One region of the Sphingomonas sp. T1 genome, then DNA from elsewhere that is predicted to be linked to it. Evidence: predicted binding sites of a transcription regulator. Region 1 holds the regulator's gene; each other region holds the start of a gene.

Region 1 (4,884 bases):
TCGTCGCGCAGCTTGACGGGAGCGCGGGCGGGATCGCGGCGGCGCTGGCGACCGGCGACGTCGGCGCGATCAGCGACGCGGATGCGGAGGCGATGCGCCGCGCCGGGCTGGCGCATCTCCTTTCGGTAAGCGGCCTCCACATCACCGCGGCGGTCGCCGCGACGATGCTGATCGTGATGCGGCTGCTGGCGCTCAGCCCATGGCTCGCGCTGCACACGCGACTGCCATTGATCGCCGCGCTTGCCGGTGCCGCAGCGGCGATCGGCTACACCGTGCTGACGGGCAGCCAGGTGCCGACGATCCGCTCCTGCGTCGCGGCGTTGCTGGTGCTGGTCGCGCTGGCGATGGGGCGCGAGGCGATGACGTTGCGGCTCGTCGCGACGGGAGCGATCGCGGTGATGCTCGCGCTGCCTGAATCGCTCGCCGGGCCGAGCTTCCAATTGTCGTTCGCCGCGATCACCGCGATCATCGCGCTGCACGAGCATCCCGTCGTCCGTGCCACGTTCACGCCGCATGACGAGGGCCGCGGCAGGACGCCTGTTGCGCGGCGCCGTGTCGCTGCTGCTGACCGGGCTCGTCGTCGAGGCGGCGCTGATGCCGATCGCGGTCTATCATTTCCACAAGGCCGGGGTGTACGGCGCGGTGGCCAATATCGTCGCGATCCCGCTGACCACGTTCGTCGTGATGCCGTTCGAGGCGCTGGCGCTGCTGCTCGACACGATTGGGCTCGGCGCACCCGCCTGGTGGCTGGTGCAGCATGCGCTCGACGCGTTGCTGTGGCTTGCGCGTGCGGTCGCCCACGCACCGGGCGCAGTCCGCGCGTTGCCTGCGGTTCCCGACGGGGCGTTTGCCTTGATGGTCGGCGGCGGTGTGTGGATCGCGCTGTGGCGGACGCGGTGGCGACGGATCGGGATCCTGCCCTTGGCGGTCGGCGCGGCGTGGGCGCTGACGACGCCGTCACCCGATATCCTTGTAACGGGCGATGGGCGTCACGTCGCGGTCCGGACCGCCGCCGGGCTCGCGCTGCTCCGCGATCGGGCGGGGGACTATGTCCGCGATACGCTGGCGGAGAATGGCGGGGTCGATGGTGAGCCGCTGCTTCTCGCGGATCAGCCCGATGCGCGGCGCAGCCGCGACCTGTGCCTGACCGATGTCGTAGCCCGCGGCCGGGCTTGGCGCGTGCTGGCGACGCGCAGCGTTTACCGGGTGCCGATTGCGCAGATGGTTGCCGCATGCCGGCGCGCGGACATCGTCATCAGCGAGCGCGGGCTGCCGCGCGGTTGTACGCCGCGATGGCTGAAGCTCGACCGGTCGATGCTCGCGCGGACCGGGGGGATCGCGTTGACGTTGACCACGGGGCGGATGGTGACGGTGCTCAATCCGGGGGACCGGCACCCGTGGCGCGATCCACCGACGCTGGCGCGGCCAATGCGACGGTTCGGGGCGGCGGGCGATCAGCATGGGCTGGCCGGGGGGGCGGCGTCGGTCCGGTTTCGGGTGCCGGCTCGGGGGTGGTCAGAGCGATAGGTCGCGACTGGGTATGTCGGGTCATGATCCTGCGAAGGTGGGGCCTCCGATTGGGAGGGCCGCAATTCCGAAACGCGGACGATGGTGCCTGGGGCCGTTGGTCACGAACGCCACTGCCGGTTGCGTGGCGGTGATGACCGCCAGCGCCCCCAGCATTCGTCAGTCGTAGCGGCGCAGGATACCCGACAGCTTGCCCTGAACCCGGACCTGAGCGGGCGCATAACGCTGCGGGTCATAGGCGCGGTTGGCCGGGTCGAGCCGGACCATCGCGCCCTCGCGGCGGAAATATTTCAACGTCGCTTCGCTGTCCTCGATCAGCGCGACGACGATCTCGCCGTCGCGGGCGATCTCGGTACGGCGGATCAGCGCATAATCGCCATCGAGGATGCCGGCTTCGACCATCGAGTCCCCCGAAACCTCCAGCGCATAATGCTCGCCAGTGCCAAGCAAAGCGGCCGGGACGGCAAGCATCGAGCTGCCCTCGAAGGCTTCGATCGGGACGCCGGCGGCGATCCGGCCGTGCAGCGGGATCTCGACGACGTCGTTCGCCGCGATGCGGGCGGGCGACGCGGGCGTGGCGCTGGCCGTGTTCGGCGCAGATACGGTGTCGGCCGATGCCGCCACCTTCGGCCCCGACTTCGCCGCCGTCTGCCCTGTTGCCGCCTCGGGACGCTCGGGCATCCTCAGCACTTCGAGCGCGCGCGCCCGGTTGGGCAGGCGCCGGATGAAGTTGCGCTCCTCAAGCGCGCTGATCAGACGGTGCACGCCCGATTTCGATTTCAGGTCGAGCGCGTCCTTCATCTCCTCGAACGAGGGCGACACGCCCGTCTCGGCGAGGCGGTCATTGATGAAGCAGACAAGCTCGTGCTGCTTGCGCGTGAGCATAACGGTTCTCCGTCCGGAACAGACGAGGAACTTCTATGGAACACTTGCAGCTTCGTCAAGCGGTGACGTCACGCGATGACGAGGATTTCCGCCGAGTCGCCCGCCCTTGCCGCCGGCGCGTCGCCATCGCGGATGATCAGGCAGGACGAGCGGGCGAGCGTCAGCAGCATCGAGCTGTCCTGGATGGTCGAGGCATAGGCGCGGCCGTCGCGCAGTTCGGCGCGCATATAGTCGGTCCGCGACTGGTTGGGCGGAAGATCCTCGCCGAGCAGCGCATGCGTCGTCTGCGGCAGGGGATCGCGCGCGCCGAGCATGTGCGCGACGACGGGGCGGACGAACAGGATCGCGGTGACGAAGGCGGAGACGGGATTGCCCGGCAGGCCGAGCAGCATCGTCCTGCCAAGCGTGCCCGCCATCATCGGCTTGCCCGGGCGCAGCGCGATCCGCCAGAAGTCGATGCTGCCGCCCGCTGCCTCGATCGCGGGGCGGACGAGGTCGTGATCACCGACCGACGCCCCCCCGGTGGTCACGAGCAGATCGGCATCGACCCCGGCAAAGGCGTCACGCAGCGTGTCGAGCCGGTCGGGGAGGATTCCGAGATCGATAATGTCGACGGGCAGGTCGGCGAGCATCGCGGCGAGCATGATGCCGTTTGATTCCGGCAGCGGGACGGGGTCGCTGGTCGAGCCGGGCGGGACGAGTTCGTCCCCCGTCGCGGCGACGGCGACGCGCAGCCGGCGGCCAACCGACAAGGCGCCGTGCCCGCCGGTCGCAGCGACCGCGATGCGGGCGGGCGTCAGCCGGTCGCCGGCCGCGATCAGCCGCGTGCCGGTCGCGAAGTCGAGCCCCTTGCGGCGTGTGTTGCGTCCCTCGAAGGCGGGGCCTTCGCCGTCGAGCATCAGCCCGTCGCCGTCGCGCGCCGCCTCCTCCTGGACGAGCACAGTGTCGGCGCCCGCCGGCATCGCCGCGCCAGTGAAAATCCGCGTAGCCTGTCCCGCGCTGACCAAGCGGGCGAAGGGGCGGCCGGCGGCGCTTTCGCCGATGACCGTCCACGGCCCGGGCAGATCGGCGTAGCGGATCGCATAGCCGTCCATCGCCGAGAGGTCGGTCGCGGGCTGGGTGCGGCGGGCGAGAATGTCCTCCGCCGCCCAGCGACCCATCGCGGAGCGCAGCGGCACGGTTTCGGCCGGCACGCGCGATGCCATGGCGAAGAGGCGGGACTGGGCTTCGGCGACGGGGACGAGAGGGCGCATGCGGGCTCCGTTCAGCGGGGCGATGAAGGTCTGCGCTGCTCGCACGAATGCCGCGGGGCGGAAAGCGGGCAACGCCGCGACCGGCAGGACACCGGTCGGTTACGCGATCAACGTACGAGGTACGGCAGACGTTGCGGTGAGATGGGACGACATGTCCGGCGTTGCGCCGCACGCAAATCCTGTCGTCAGCGCGGGCAAAACGCGCTAGCCCTGTGGCGCAGGTCCGACGCAAGCCGGATCCGCACAGATCGCGTCGGTGCCCTTCGGGGCTTGAATGGGAATGCGGTGCGGGGTTCGCCCCAAGACCGCAGCTGTCCCTGCAACTGTAAGCGGCGAGCGACACGCACGCGCCCCCTGCGACGGGGGCAGCCACTGGGCCGATGGCCTGGGAAGGTGTGCGTCGAGCCTTGACCCGCGAGCCAGGAGACCTGCCGGCGTCTGGTCGCTCTTGTCCCGGTCCAGGGGGTGGCCGAGGCACGGTGAACGCCGTCTGAGCGACGACCATGCGGCGGGGGCCGCATCGGCGACGCATGCCGGCCGCTCATGGCGTCCGGTCGGCGCGCGTCCCGGTCGTTCGCGGCAGGCCCCCGTCCTCGTCGGACGCCGGGGATGTGCTAATGACCAAGATCATGACCGGGCGGACCGCCGGGCGTTCGACGCGACACCGGATCGGCTGGATGTTCGCGATGCTGGTTGCGGCCAACATCGCCGCCTGGGGATGGGCGTTCGCGCTGTTCCAGGCGCAGCCGCTGATGCTGGGCACCGCGATGCTCGCCTGGGGGCTGGGGCTGCGCCACGCGGTCGATGCGGATCATATCGCGGCGATCGACAATGTGACGCGCAAGCTGATGCAGGACGGGCAGCGGCCGATCGGGGTCGGCTTCTGGTTCGCGATCGGCCATTCGGGGATCGTCCTGATCGCCGCGGTCGCCATCGCGCTGACCGCGAGCGCTCTGTCACAGTTCGAGGCGTTCAAGCAGGCGGGCGGGGTGATCGCGACACTGATCTCCGCGCTGTTCCTGTTCACGATCGCGGCAATGAACCTGATCATCCTGCGATCGGTGTGGCGGACCTTCGGCCATGTCCGCGGCGGGGGGCGCTATGTCGAGGAGGATCTCGACCTGCTGCTCGGCAATCGCGGGCTGCTCGCGCGGCTGTTCCGGCCGATGTTCCGGCTGGTGACGCGCAGCTGGCACATGGCGCCGCTCGGGTTCCTGTT
Region 2 (4,884 bases), on a different contig from region 1:
CGCCCTGCTCGCGATCGGCTCGAACGATCCGACAAACCCCTCGCTGACGCGCAATCTCGTCTTTGTGCGTCAGCGCGTCACGGCTGCGCGCGTGACCTGGCTGTTGCCATACAACACGACTGCGGCGCGCGTGGTCGCGAGGGTTGCCACCACATTCGGGGATCAGATCGTGCCGCTGTCGTTTCAGCCGTCGACCGACCGCGTCCATCCGCGGAGCTATCGACCTGTTGCGGCGAGCCTCGGCTGGAAAGATGTTTCCGGATGCCGGCACATCGTTTCCACCAAATCCGCCGACGTCGCTCGACAGGCACGCCCGATCGAGCCCCGCCAGCGGGCGACAGTCATCCTCATGCAGTGACCGGAAGGGTGCCGTCCCATGCCTTCGCCCGAAATACCGACACAGATTGCCGACGACCAATCATCAGAAAGCATTGCCGCTGCTTTCAGAGCGCAAGCATACGATCTCATGGACAGGTCACCGATCGCCGCAGCTCACCTCGTCCTCGCTGCCGCGACACTCGCCCCGGAATGTGACGACGAGCGAGACGTCGCCGACCAGTTCTCATTTGTCATCGCCGACTTCGCGATGGGGCTCGCAAGGATCCATCATCGCGCCCGCGCCCGCCTATAATCGAAGAGCGCCTTTCCTGGGCTCCACGAGCGCGTTGCGGTTGATCACCTCGATCGCGTCGCTGCTGAGGGTGGTCATTCGACGCGCATCAGCTGGGAGGGGTAGGGCGCCACGGCATCCTTCAGCTCATCCCAAGGCGCCGAGAGCCACCGATCGTAGTCCTCGTCGTGCAGGATCACGGGCATCGCCTTCGGGTGAATGGGAGCCACGACAGCGTTCGGCTCGGTGGTCAGGAAGCCATAAGCGTTGCCACGCTCGGTCGGCCGCCAGATGCCGGCGAAGGCGAAGATCGGCCGGCTAGGAACTTCGAACCAGTGAAGCGGCTTTTTCCCGTCCTCGCCCGGGGCCACTCCGTACTCCGAAAAGGCAGTCACCGGCACCAGGCAGCGCCGTGCCGGCGTCGTCAGCATGGACCGCCAGAAGCTTGAGCTGAGATTCCGCACGTTCGTGACGTATTTCGTCAGCTTGGCGGCCGGATCCCGCTTGCTCGGCACCTGGGTAGGGACGCCCCATTCCATGCGCTCAATCTTCCGATCGGCGCCGTCCTGGACCACCACTGCTCCGTAGAACGGCGTCTTCTTACCAGTCGGAAAGACGTCGCCGGCCGGAAACGTCTCGTCCGGCTCATAGGGCGGGCGGATGCCGAACGTCGCAGCCACCTCGGCCTGCTTCGCCGTCAGCCGATACCGATTGCACATCCGCGCCTCCCATCCGGCGCCGGCAGACTGGTCGCCAGCGCGCTTACCTCAGAGCTTGTCCTTGAAGCCCTTCGCAGCTGTGAAGGTGACCTTCTTGGAGGCTGCGATTGTGATCGCCTCCCCGTTCGATGGGTTTCGGCCCTGACGTTCCGGCCGGTCCTTCACCGTAAACTTCCCGAAGCCGTTGATCGAGACTTCCTCACCCTTCACCGCAGCGTCTGCAATCTGATCGAAAACAGCATTGATTGCCTTCTTCGCATCCGCCTCGCTCGAGCCGGTCGCACCCGCAACGCCTTTGGCCAATTCACCAATGTTCATGCTAGATCTTCTCCGTTGATTAAAACGGTGAGACCTTAGCCATCGCGAGCGATGATACAACGACCGTGCTGGACGAGGCGAATGCCGCAGCCGTCCGCTTGATGGTCGAGAGGCTGGCCGACCATGACGTGATCAAGGTGTTCAACCTGACCGGCGGGCTGGGACCTGTCGCAGATCTTGCTGCCGAGCAGATGAAAATACGGGAGCTGGATTACTGAACCCGCGCGATCCGTTCGCGTGTGACGCGCGGATCTTCGTACAAGTCGCGGACGGCGCGAACACGAAAGAGGTTCCACCAGCGCTGCCAACGATGCTCGGCCGCGTCGTGGAGCATGTGGCACCGCTGACATAGCGCCTTGAGGTTGGCAGGAGCGTTGTTGCCTGGGTCGTGGTCGAGATGGGCACATGCCAGGACTACGAAGGTCATCCGTACAGAGGCGAGGACGAAGCCCCCTTTGATCGCAATGCGCTTGCCTCGATCCGAGCGCCAACACCTCGATTCCGCATCCCACCACCGCCCGTCGCCGAGATGGGCCACACGGCGGAGATGCGGACGAGCACACCGCTCGCAGCGCGCGCCGGCACGCTCGAAACGAACCGATCGCGAGATCTGTTGCCAGTCGATCGGATAGAGCCAGCGGTTCTCAGGGCGGATCGGCATAGCGATTCTATGAGTCAGGCGCGCCCAGAACGGAAGCGCTTTTTCCGCTTTGTTTGCGGTCCGTTGCGCAGCCGTTCCGCCTGAATCGATGAACCGATTGAATGCGAGCTTGACCGATGAAGCCCGGTAACGGAACATAAAGGGAACGAGTAGAGTCTTAGAACATGATGTCCGCCGCCCTCGATTCCTTCGCGCCCAGCATAGCGCACCTGCGGACGATCGCCACGCCAGTGACGGAGTACCGGGTGCTGCCATTCGGCGTCGACGAGATCGACAGCAGGCTCGGAGCAGGGGGATTGCGCGCCGGTGCGCTTCACGAGGCAACCGCGCAGAGTGCGGCGCTGGTCGACGATGCGGCAACGACGCTGTTCCTTGCCGGGATCGCCGCCCGCGAGGCTGCGAACACCGGAGGTCCCGTTCTATGGGCGAGCTGCAGGGCCGACCTGTACGCTCCCGCCTTGGAGCAAGCCGGCCTCGCCTCTGCCAACGTCATCTACGCTCAGTCGCAGGACGATGCCGCGCTACTGGCCGTGATCGAGGATGCGGTCCGAGACGGCACACCTTCGGCCATCATTGCAGAAGCGAGCAAGGTAGCGATGGTCGCAACGCGTCGCTTGCAGCTGGTGGCAGCAGAAGCCGACATGCCGGTGCTACTTCTCCGCCGTCGCCGCGGCCGTGACCAGGATCCGTTTTCCGAGCCTTCCGCTGCCTGGACGCGCTGGCGGATCGGCTCCGCGCCTTCGGCGCGCTTGGACGTCGCGGGTGTGGGAAGAGCGCGGTGGTCGGTTGAACTCGCACGCCAGCGCGGTGGTGCATCCTTCTCCCTGATTGTGGAGGGCAGCGATGAGACGGGTCGTCTCGCTGTTCCTGCCGAACTTGGCCATCGAGCGGCTGAGACGGCTGGAACAGCCCGCTATGCGGCCGCCTGAGCGGCCCTCTTTGCAACTGCCGATAGACGACGACCCGGGTGCCTGTTCGGTGCCGCGGGGCGGCGGTTGGCGACCTGGTGCCAAGTGGGCGCGATCCAGCGCGCAGTCGCGCGAAGAAGTCGAGGCTCAGATCGCGTCACTGCCGGTCCACGCCCAGCCGCCCATGCGTGAGCTTGGCAGGAGATCCGAAGCGGCAAGCCACCCGTACAAGGCCCCGACGCTCGCTCCGCGGGTTATCGCGCCTGCCGCAGCTCCGGTCCAACACGCGCCGGTCGCGCTCGTCGGAAAGGTCGGTAGGCGGGAGGAGGTAGTCGCCGCCTGCACCGGCGCGCAGGCACTCGGCATCCACCCCGGCATGGCGGCGACCCATGCACGTGCGCTGGTGTCGGATCTCGACTTCCGTCCGGCAGAACCTGACGCTGACGCGGCGCTGCTCGACAGGCTGGCGTTGTTGGCGGTCAGGCGCTGGTCCCCGATCGCGGCCGTGACGCCGCCAGACGGCCTCTGGATCGATCTCGCCGGCTGCGACCACCTCCACGGCGGTGAGGAGCGGTTCTGCCGGCGTCTGGTTGCCTTCTGCCGTCGTGCAGGCTTCACCGCGCGCGTTGCCGTCGCAGACACCCCTGGCGCTGCCCATGCGCTGGCTCGCTTCGGCAAGGGTGACCTCATCCGCGTCGGACCTCACGGGACAGCGGACGCACTTGCTCCGCTGCCGCTCGCAGCATTGCGGCTCGCACCCACGGCGCTGGCCGCAGCGCGTAAGTTCGGCTTCGACCGGATCGCAGATCTGCTGCCGGTCGCGCGCGGGCCGTTAGCGCGTCGTCTTGGCCTGCCCGCAATCACCCGGCTCGATCAGGCACTAGGCGGCGTCCCAGAGCCGATCACGCCACGTGACGACCCGGAGGTGCCCGCAGCCGAGCGCCGGCTACTAGAGCCGATCGGGACCGCCGAGGCGATCGAGCAGGTCATGGGCGACCTGCTGCGCGATCTCGCCGTCGTCCTGCAGGCGAAAGGGCTAGGTGCTCGGTCTCTTCGCCTGACATGCTTGCGCGTCGACGGCACCGAGCAGCTCGTGGCAGTCGGCACCTCTCGGCCGACGCGCGAGGTCTCGCATCTGCTGCGGCTTCTGAAGCTGCGCATCGAGCGCATCGATCCAGGCATGGGCATCGAGCAATTCATGCTTGTTGCCCCGCATACCGAGCCACTCGACGCCGTCGATCTCGGTGCCGTCCTGGCAGGCGAAACGCTGGTGCGCGATCCGTCGCGGCTGGTCGACGTCATTGCCGGCCGCATTGGTGTACGCTCGGTCTTCCGCATCGCCCCGGTCGAAAGTCATGTGCCGGAGCGAGCCGTCGCCCACTCCGACCCGAATGAGGTTCCGGGAAACTGGCCCGCTTGGCAACGTCCGATCCGCCTTTTCGCGCATCCAGAGCCGCTGCACCGGGTGTTGGCACTGATGCCCGACCAGCCTCCACGCCGGTTCGAGTGGCGTGGCAAGACCTACAAGGTGGTTGCCGGTGACGGGCCTGAGCGCGTCCATGGCGAGTGGTGGCGCCGCGACGCGGAGGTGTGGGCCGTCCGGGACTACTACAGGGTCGAGGACGAGACTGGCGGCCGCTTCTGGGTGTTCCGCCGCGGAGACGGCTT
Region 3 (4,884 bases), 2.2 Mb from region 1:
GCACGCACCGACCGGCCATGGCCCGAAGGTGAATGTCGACAGCTATGAGAAGATCAAGCCCGGCCAGGCCTGAGCGGCACGGGACGTCAGGAGGCGGTCGGCCCGCCCGCCTCTTGGCGTGTGCTCGGGTCAGGCATAGGCATAGGGGCCGCCCTTTTGCAGGCCCGCCTGATAGGCCGGTCGCGCATGAACCTTGCCGAGCCAGGCGATCGTCGCGGGGCGTGATTCGTCGAGCCCTGCACGGCTGCGCGCTGCTTCGAGCGGAAAGCTCATCATGATGTCCGCCGCGGTCATCTGATCGCCGGCAAACCAGGGGCGTTGCGAGAGCTCTGCCTCGACGTAATCGAGATGGACATCGATCATCGGCTGGATGCGCTTCAGCGCGATCTTCCCCATCACCGGAATCTTCGCGAGCACCAGCTTGAGCAGCAGCGGCGGCATCATCGAGCCTTCGGCATAATGCAGCCAGAACCGATAGCGCAGCGCATCCGCGCGCTTGGCGGGGGCCCCGAGCCGCCCGTCCGCCTTGTCGACGAGATACTCGACGATAGCGCCGGTCTCCGCCACGACCCGGCCTCCCTCGACGTCGCGGTCCTCGATCACCGGCGACTTGCCGAGCGGATGGACCGCCTTCAGTTCCGGGGGTGCGAGCATCGTCTTTGGATCGCGCGCATAGCGCTTGATCTCATAGGACAACCCAAGTTCCTCGAGCATCCACAGGATCCGCTGCGACCGCGAGTTTTCGAGATGGTGGACGGTGATCATGGCAGGCTCCCTTGGCTGTCGCGCGCTGCGTGCGCCGTCCATATCCAGGCAGCGGCCGGAAATTCGACCGCATCCCCGGCCAGACGATCGACACAGGCGCTGGTCAGACGCGCCAGCGCCTGTTCGCGTTCCGCCCCGTGCGTGTCGCGGATCCGCGACGCTGCGGGGCCGATCCGGCTGAGATAGTCGACCGCGTCCGCCACCGGATCCGCGCCGCCCCCCGCGCGATAAGCGAATTCGACACGCTGTGGTGTCGTCGCGCGCCACCCGGCCTGCTTCAGCATCACCGCGACATAAGCCGGATCGGCAAAGGCAAAGGGCCCCGGCGCGGTCATGGCCCCCGTTGGTCCGGATGCGTCATCCGCACCCGCGACGGTTTCCACCGCCCAGCGATTGGCGGCACGCTCGGCAAAGCACGAGAAGACGAGCGCGGCGCCGGGCGCGGCGGCCGCAGCGAGCCGGGCAAAGGCGGCCACCGGATCGGCAAAAAACATGACCCCATGCCGCGAGACATAGAGATCGATCGGCGCATGCGTCTCGACGCCCGCCGCGACGTCGGCGCAGCGGAACGCGACATTCGTCAGGTGCCCCACGCGGTGGTTCGCCACTGCGATCAGCGTCGGGGAGAGGTCGATGCCCATCACCTGCCCGTCCGGCAGCGCCTCCGCGCTGGCCAGCGACGTGGCGCCGGCGCCGCAACCGATATCGACGATCGTGCGAGTCTGCGGTCCTGCCGCCGCAAGAATCGCGGCGTTCAGTACGGGTGCGAGCCCCTCGAAGCTGCGGTCGGTACGGCGCCATTCGGTGGCCCAGATGTCGCCGACGCGTCCGGTCCAGTCTCGATCACTGGTCATGATCCGCCGTATCGCATGGTCGAACTCCCGTCTGAGCGCACAAGATCAGCTCTTGTGGCGCGTTTGACGCAAGTCGTGAAGCATATGCCCGCTAGGGCTCACTGGATTTCCGGACGATCGCCCAACACGCGTCCCGCTGCGGCCCATCAGCTCAACCAGGCGAGACGAAACTCGCCCGACCCATCAGCCCTGGACGCTGCCTCGCCCTGTCACAGGACGCGGAGCCCTTCCCTGCGAGGAAAAGGGCTCCGCCCCTTACTCAGGCGTCGTCTTCGGCGTCGGGACCGACCATCATTTCCTCGGCAACCTTGTCGGTGCGCGCGCGGATCTGCTTTTCGAGACGATCGGCGGTCTCGGGATTGTCCTTGAGGAAGGTCTTCGAATTCTCGCGACCCTGACCGAGCCGTACGCTGTCATAGCTGAACCACGCACCCGATTTCTCGACGAGCCCGGCCTTCACGCCGAGATCGAGGATCTCGCCGAGCTTGGAGACGCCCTGCCCGTACATGATGTCGAATTCGACCTGCTTGAACGGCGGCGCAACCTTGTTCTTGACGACCTTCACGCGCGTCTGGTTGCCGGTGACCTCGTCGCCCGCCTTGACCGCACCGATGCGGCGAATGTCGAGACGGACCGAAGCGTAGAACTTCAGCGCGTTGCCACCCGTCGTCGTCTCCGGGTTGCCGTACATGACGCCGATCTTCATGCGGAGCTGGTTGATGAAGATCACCATGCAACGCGACCGGCTGATCGAACCGGTCAGCTTGCGAAGGCTCTGCGACATCAGGCGCGCCTGAAGCCCGACATGGCTGTCGCCCATCTCGCCCTCGATTTCAGCGCGCGGCACGAGGGCTGCGACCGAATCGACAACGAGCACGTCGATCGCGTTCGAGCGGACCAGCGTGTCGACGATCTCGAGCGCCTGCTCACCAGTGTCGGGCTGCGACACGATCAGCTCGTCGATGTTGACGCCGAGCTTCTTGGCATAGACCGGGTCGAGTGCGTGCTCGGCGTCGACGAATGCCGCGGTGCCGCCATTCTTCTGCGCTTCGGCAATGACGTGGAGCGCGAGTGTGGTCTTGCCCGAGCTTTCCGGGCCGTAGATCTCGATCACGCGGCCGCGCGGCAGGCCACCGACGCCGAGCGCGATGTCGAGCCCGAGCGAGCCGGTCGAGATTACCTCGACCTGCATCGTCTCCTTCGAGCCCAGACGCATCGCCGAGCCCTTGCCGAACGCGCGATCGATCTGCGCGAGTGCGGCATCGAGCGCCTTTTGCCGGTCGTTGGTTGCTGTTGCCATGCCGGTGTCGATCACTTTCAGATTAGCGGCCATCGAGAAGCTCCCATCGCTAAAGCAAGCGCGCGTGCCATTCAACGCGTCAAACGCCATGTATTGCTTTTGTTCTCACGGAACAAGTGCGGAACATCGGGGAATGTGAAAAAGGGCGGCCGCCTTTCGGTGACCGCCCTCCCATCATTGGTCCGCTTCGGCGTCTTGGGAGAAACCTTGGGCCGGTCGGCGAACCATGGCGCCGATCCGGTAGTGGACAGCCCGATTTGACGCCTCCGACCGGTGTGATGCAATCGATTTTACAGCGTCCGGCGTCCCAAAGCCGAACAGTTTCAACGTGGCATTGAACCCGCGTTCAGCGCAGCCTGCATGCCAGCGTCCACCAGCCTCGCGCAGCCGCATCCGCCGCCGCGGAATCGCGGGCCGCGATGCTGTCGAACAGCGCAAAGCAGGTCGCTCCCGATCCCGACATGCGCGCGAGCAGCACGCCCGGCGCCGCATCCAGCAACGCGCGGACGCGGGCAATCTCCGGCGCGATCGCGCAGGCCGGCGCCTCGAGGTCGTTCCGCCCGGCGATCGCGCGTTCGAGCAGCGGCCCCTCGCCGATCGGCCCGTGGTCGATCCCATCCCACGCGCCGAATACCGCCGCGGTCGACACCGCCACCCCCGGGTTGACGCACAGCAACGGCGTTCCCGCCAGCCCGTCGACCGCGACGAGCATGTCGCCGCGCCCGGTCCCGAACGTCGTCCGGTTGACGAGGCAGGCAGGCACGTCCGCACCCAGTCGGGCGGCAATGCCGTGGAGAGCCGGATCCTGCACCGCGACGCCGTGCAACCGCGCCAGCGCGCGCAGCGTCGCCGCGGCATCGGCGGAGCCGCCACCGATCCCCGATGCGATCGGCAGTCGCTTGTCGAGCGTGATCGCGTGGTGCGCGGCGATCCCGAACGTCGCGACGAACGCGTCCGCCGCGGCCGTCACGAGGTTCCCATCCCATGGCGCAGCGTCGGTGCCCCCCGCCGCCGGGCGCAATGCCGCGGCGAACGGCCCGATGATGGCAAAGCTGTCCACGTCCGCCGTGCGCACCGTGACGACGTCGCCATGCTCGGCAAAGGCAAACAGCGTCTCAAGCTCGTGATAGCCGTCCGCGCGGCGGTGACGCACATGCAGCGCGAGATTGATCTTGGCTGGTGCGGTTTCGGTCGTCGTCGGCATCGGGGTCTCGGGATCAGGGGTCAACGGCGCGCAGCGATCGGCAGGCCGGTGTCGATCTTCGCGGCGATGCGCGCGCGCTCCTCGGCATCGCCGGTGACGATCGCGGCCTGCCACGCATAGCGCGCCTCGTAGCGTCGGCCCATGCTCCAATAGGCATCACCGAGATGATCGCCGATTTCGGCATTGGTCGGCTCCGCCTGCGCGGCACGCTCGAGCAGTGGCAGCGCGCGCCGCGTATCGCCGGCGCGGTGATAGGCCCAACCAAGCGAGTCGGTGACGGACGGATTGGCGGGATCGAGCCGGCTTGCCCGCTCGAGCAGGCGGATCGAGCCCGCGATGTCGTCGCCATGCTCGACCTGCGCGAATCCCAGATAATTCAGCGCGAGCGGTTGCGTCGGGGCGAGGGCAACCGCCTTGCGGAGCGCGATGCGCGCCTCGGGCCAGCGCCCCGCCTGATCGAGCGCCCCGCCATATTGCAGCCACGCCCCCCATCTGCCGCGCGCGGCCCCTGGTGTACCATGATCCGCCGCCAGAACCCGTCCATACCACTGCGCCGCCGCCGCCGCATCGCCGGTCGTCAGCAACAGGTCGGCGTAACGCTGCCAGTCGCCGGCGATCGCCTCCTGCCGCTCGGCGCGCGTCCTCGCGATGGCCAGCGCCGCCTCGCCACGGCCGGCAACCGACAGGATTTCAAGACGCTTGGCGATCGCCGCCTCTGCGGACGGCGACGTGCCATCGACCCTGTCGAGCACCGCCAGCGC

What was found. The regulator LexA, encoded in region 1, represses DNA repair genes until DNA is damaged. The targets are predictions, from matches to a motif close to GTTCCNCNCTTGTTCT.
Region 2: the regulator LexA is predicted to act here: its motif matches at 2,440-2,455, upstream of GV027_RS19375 (ImuA family protein).
Region 3: the regulator LexA is predicted to act here: its motif matches at 3,029-3,044, upstream of recA (recombinase RecA).

The regions. Positions count from the first base shown of each region.
Region 1 covers NZ_LR733875.1:3,401,173-3,406,056, forward strand. Annotated here, with positions in the region: partial or broken gene GV027_RS21815 (ComEC/Rec2 family competence protein) at 1-425, shown strand, start outside; gene GV027_RS21820 (ComEC/Rec2 family competence protein) at 514-1,527, shown strand; gene lexA (transcriptional repressor LexA) at 1,687-2,412, opposite strand; gene GV027_RS15535 (molybdopterin molybdotransferase MoeA) at 2,481-3,665, opposite strand; cobalamin riboswitch at 3,903-4,115, shown strand; gene GV027_RS15540 (HoxN/HupN/NixA family nickel/cobalt transporter) at 4,295-4,884, shown strand, end outside.
Region 2 covers NZ_LR733895.1:25,176-30,059, reverse strand. Annotated here, with positions in the region: gene GV027_RS19405 (hypothetical protein) at 1-358, shown strand, start outside; gene GV027_RS19400 (hypothetical protein) at 377-631, shown strand; gene GV027_RS19395 (SOS response-associated peptidase) at 706-1,329, opposite strand; gene GV027_RS19390 (HU family DNA-binding protein) at 1,378-1,647, opposite strand; gene GV027_RS19385 (hypothetical protein) at 1,713-1,865, shown strand; gene GV027_RS19380 (hypothetical protein) at 1,859-2,308, opposite strand; gene GV027_RS19375 (ImuA family protein) at 2,476-3,237, shown strand; gene GV027_RS19370 (Y-family DNA polymerase) at 3,152-4,884, shown strand, end outside.
Region 3 covers NZ_LR733875.1:1,194,294-1,199,177, forward strand. Annotated here, with positions in the region: gene GV027_RS05315 (dicarboxylate/amino acid:cation symporter) at 1-73, shown strand, start outside; gene GV027_RS05320 (glutathione S-transferase family protein) at 130-765, opposite strand; gene GV027_RS05325 (class I SAM-dependent methyltransferase) at 762-1,619, opposite strand; gene recA (recombinase RecA) at 1,879-2,952, opposite strand; gene GV027_RS05335 (4-(cytidine 5'-diphospho)-2-C-methyl-D-erythritol kinase) at 3,266-4,123, opposite strand; gene GV027_RS05340 (tetratricopeptide repeat protein) at 4,144-4,884, opposite strand, start outside.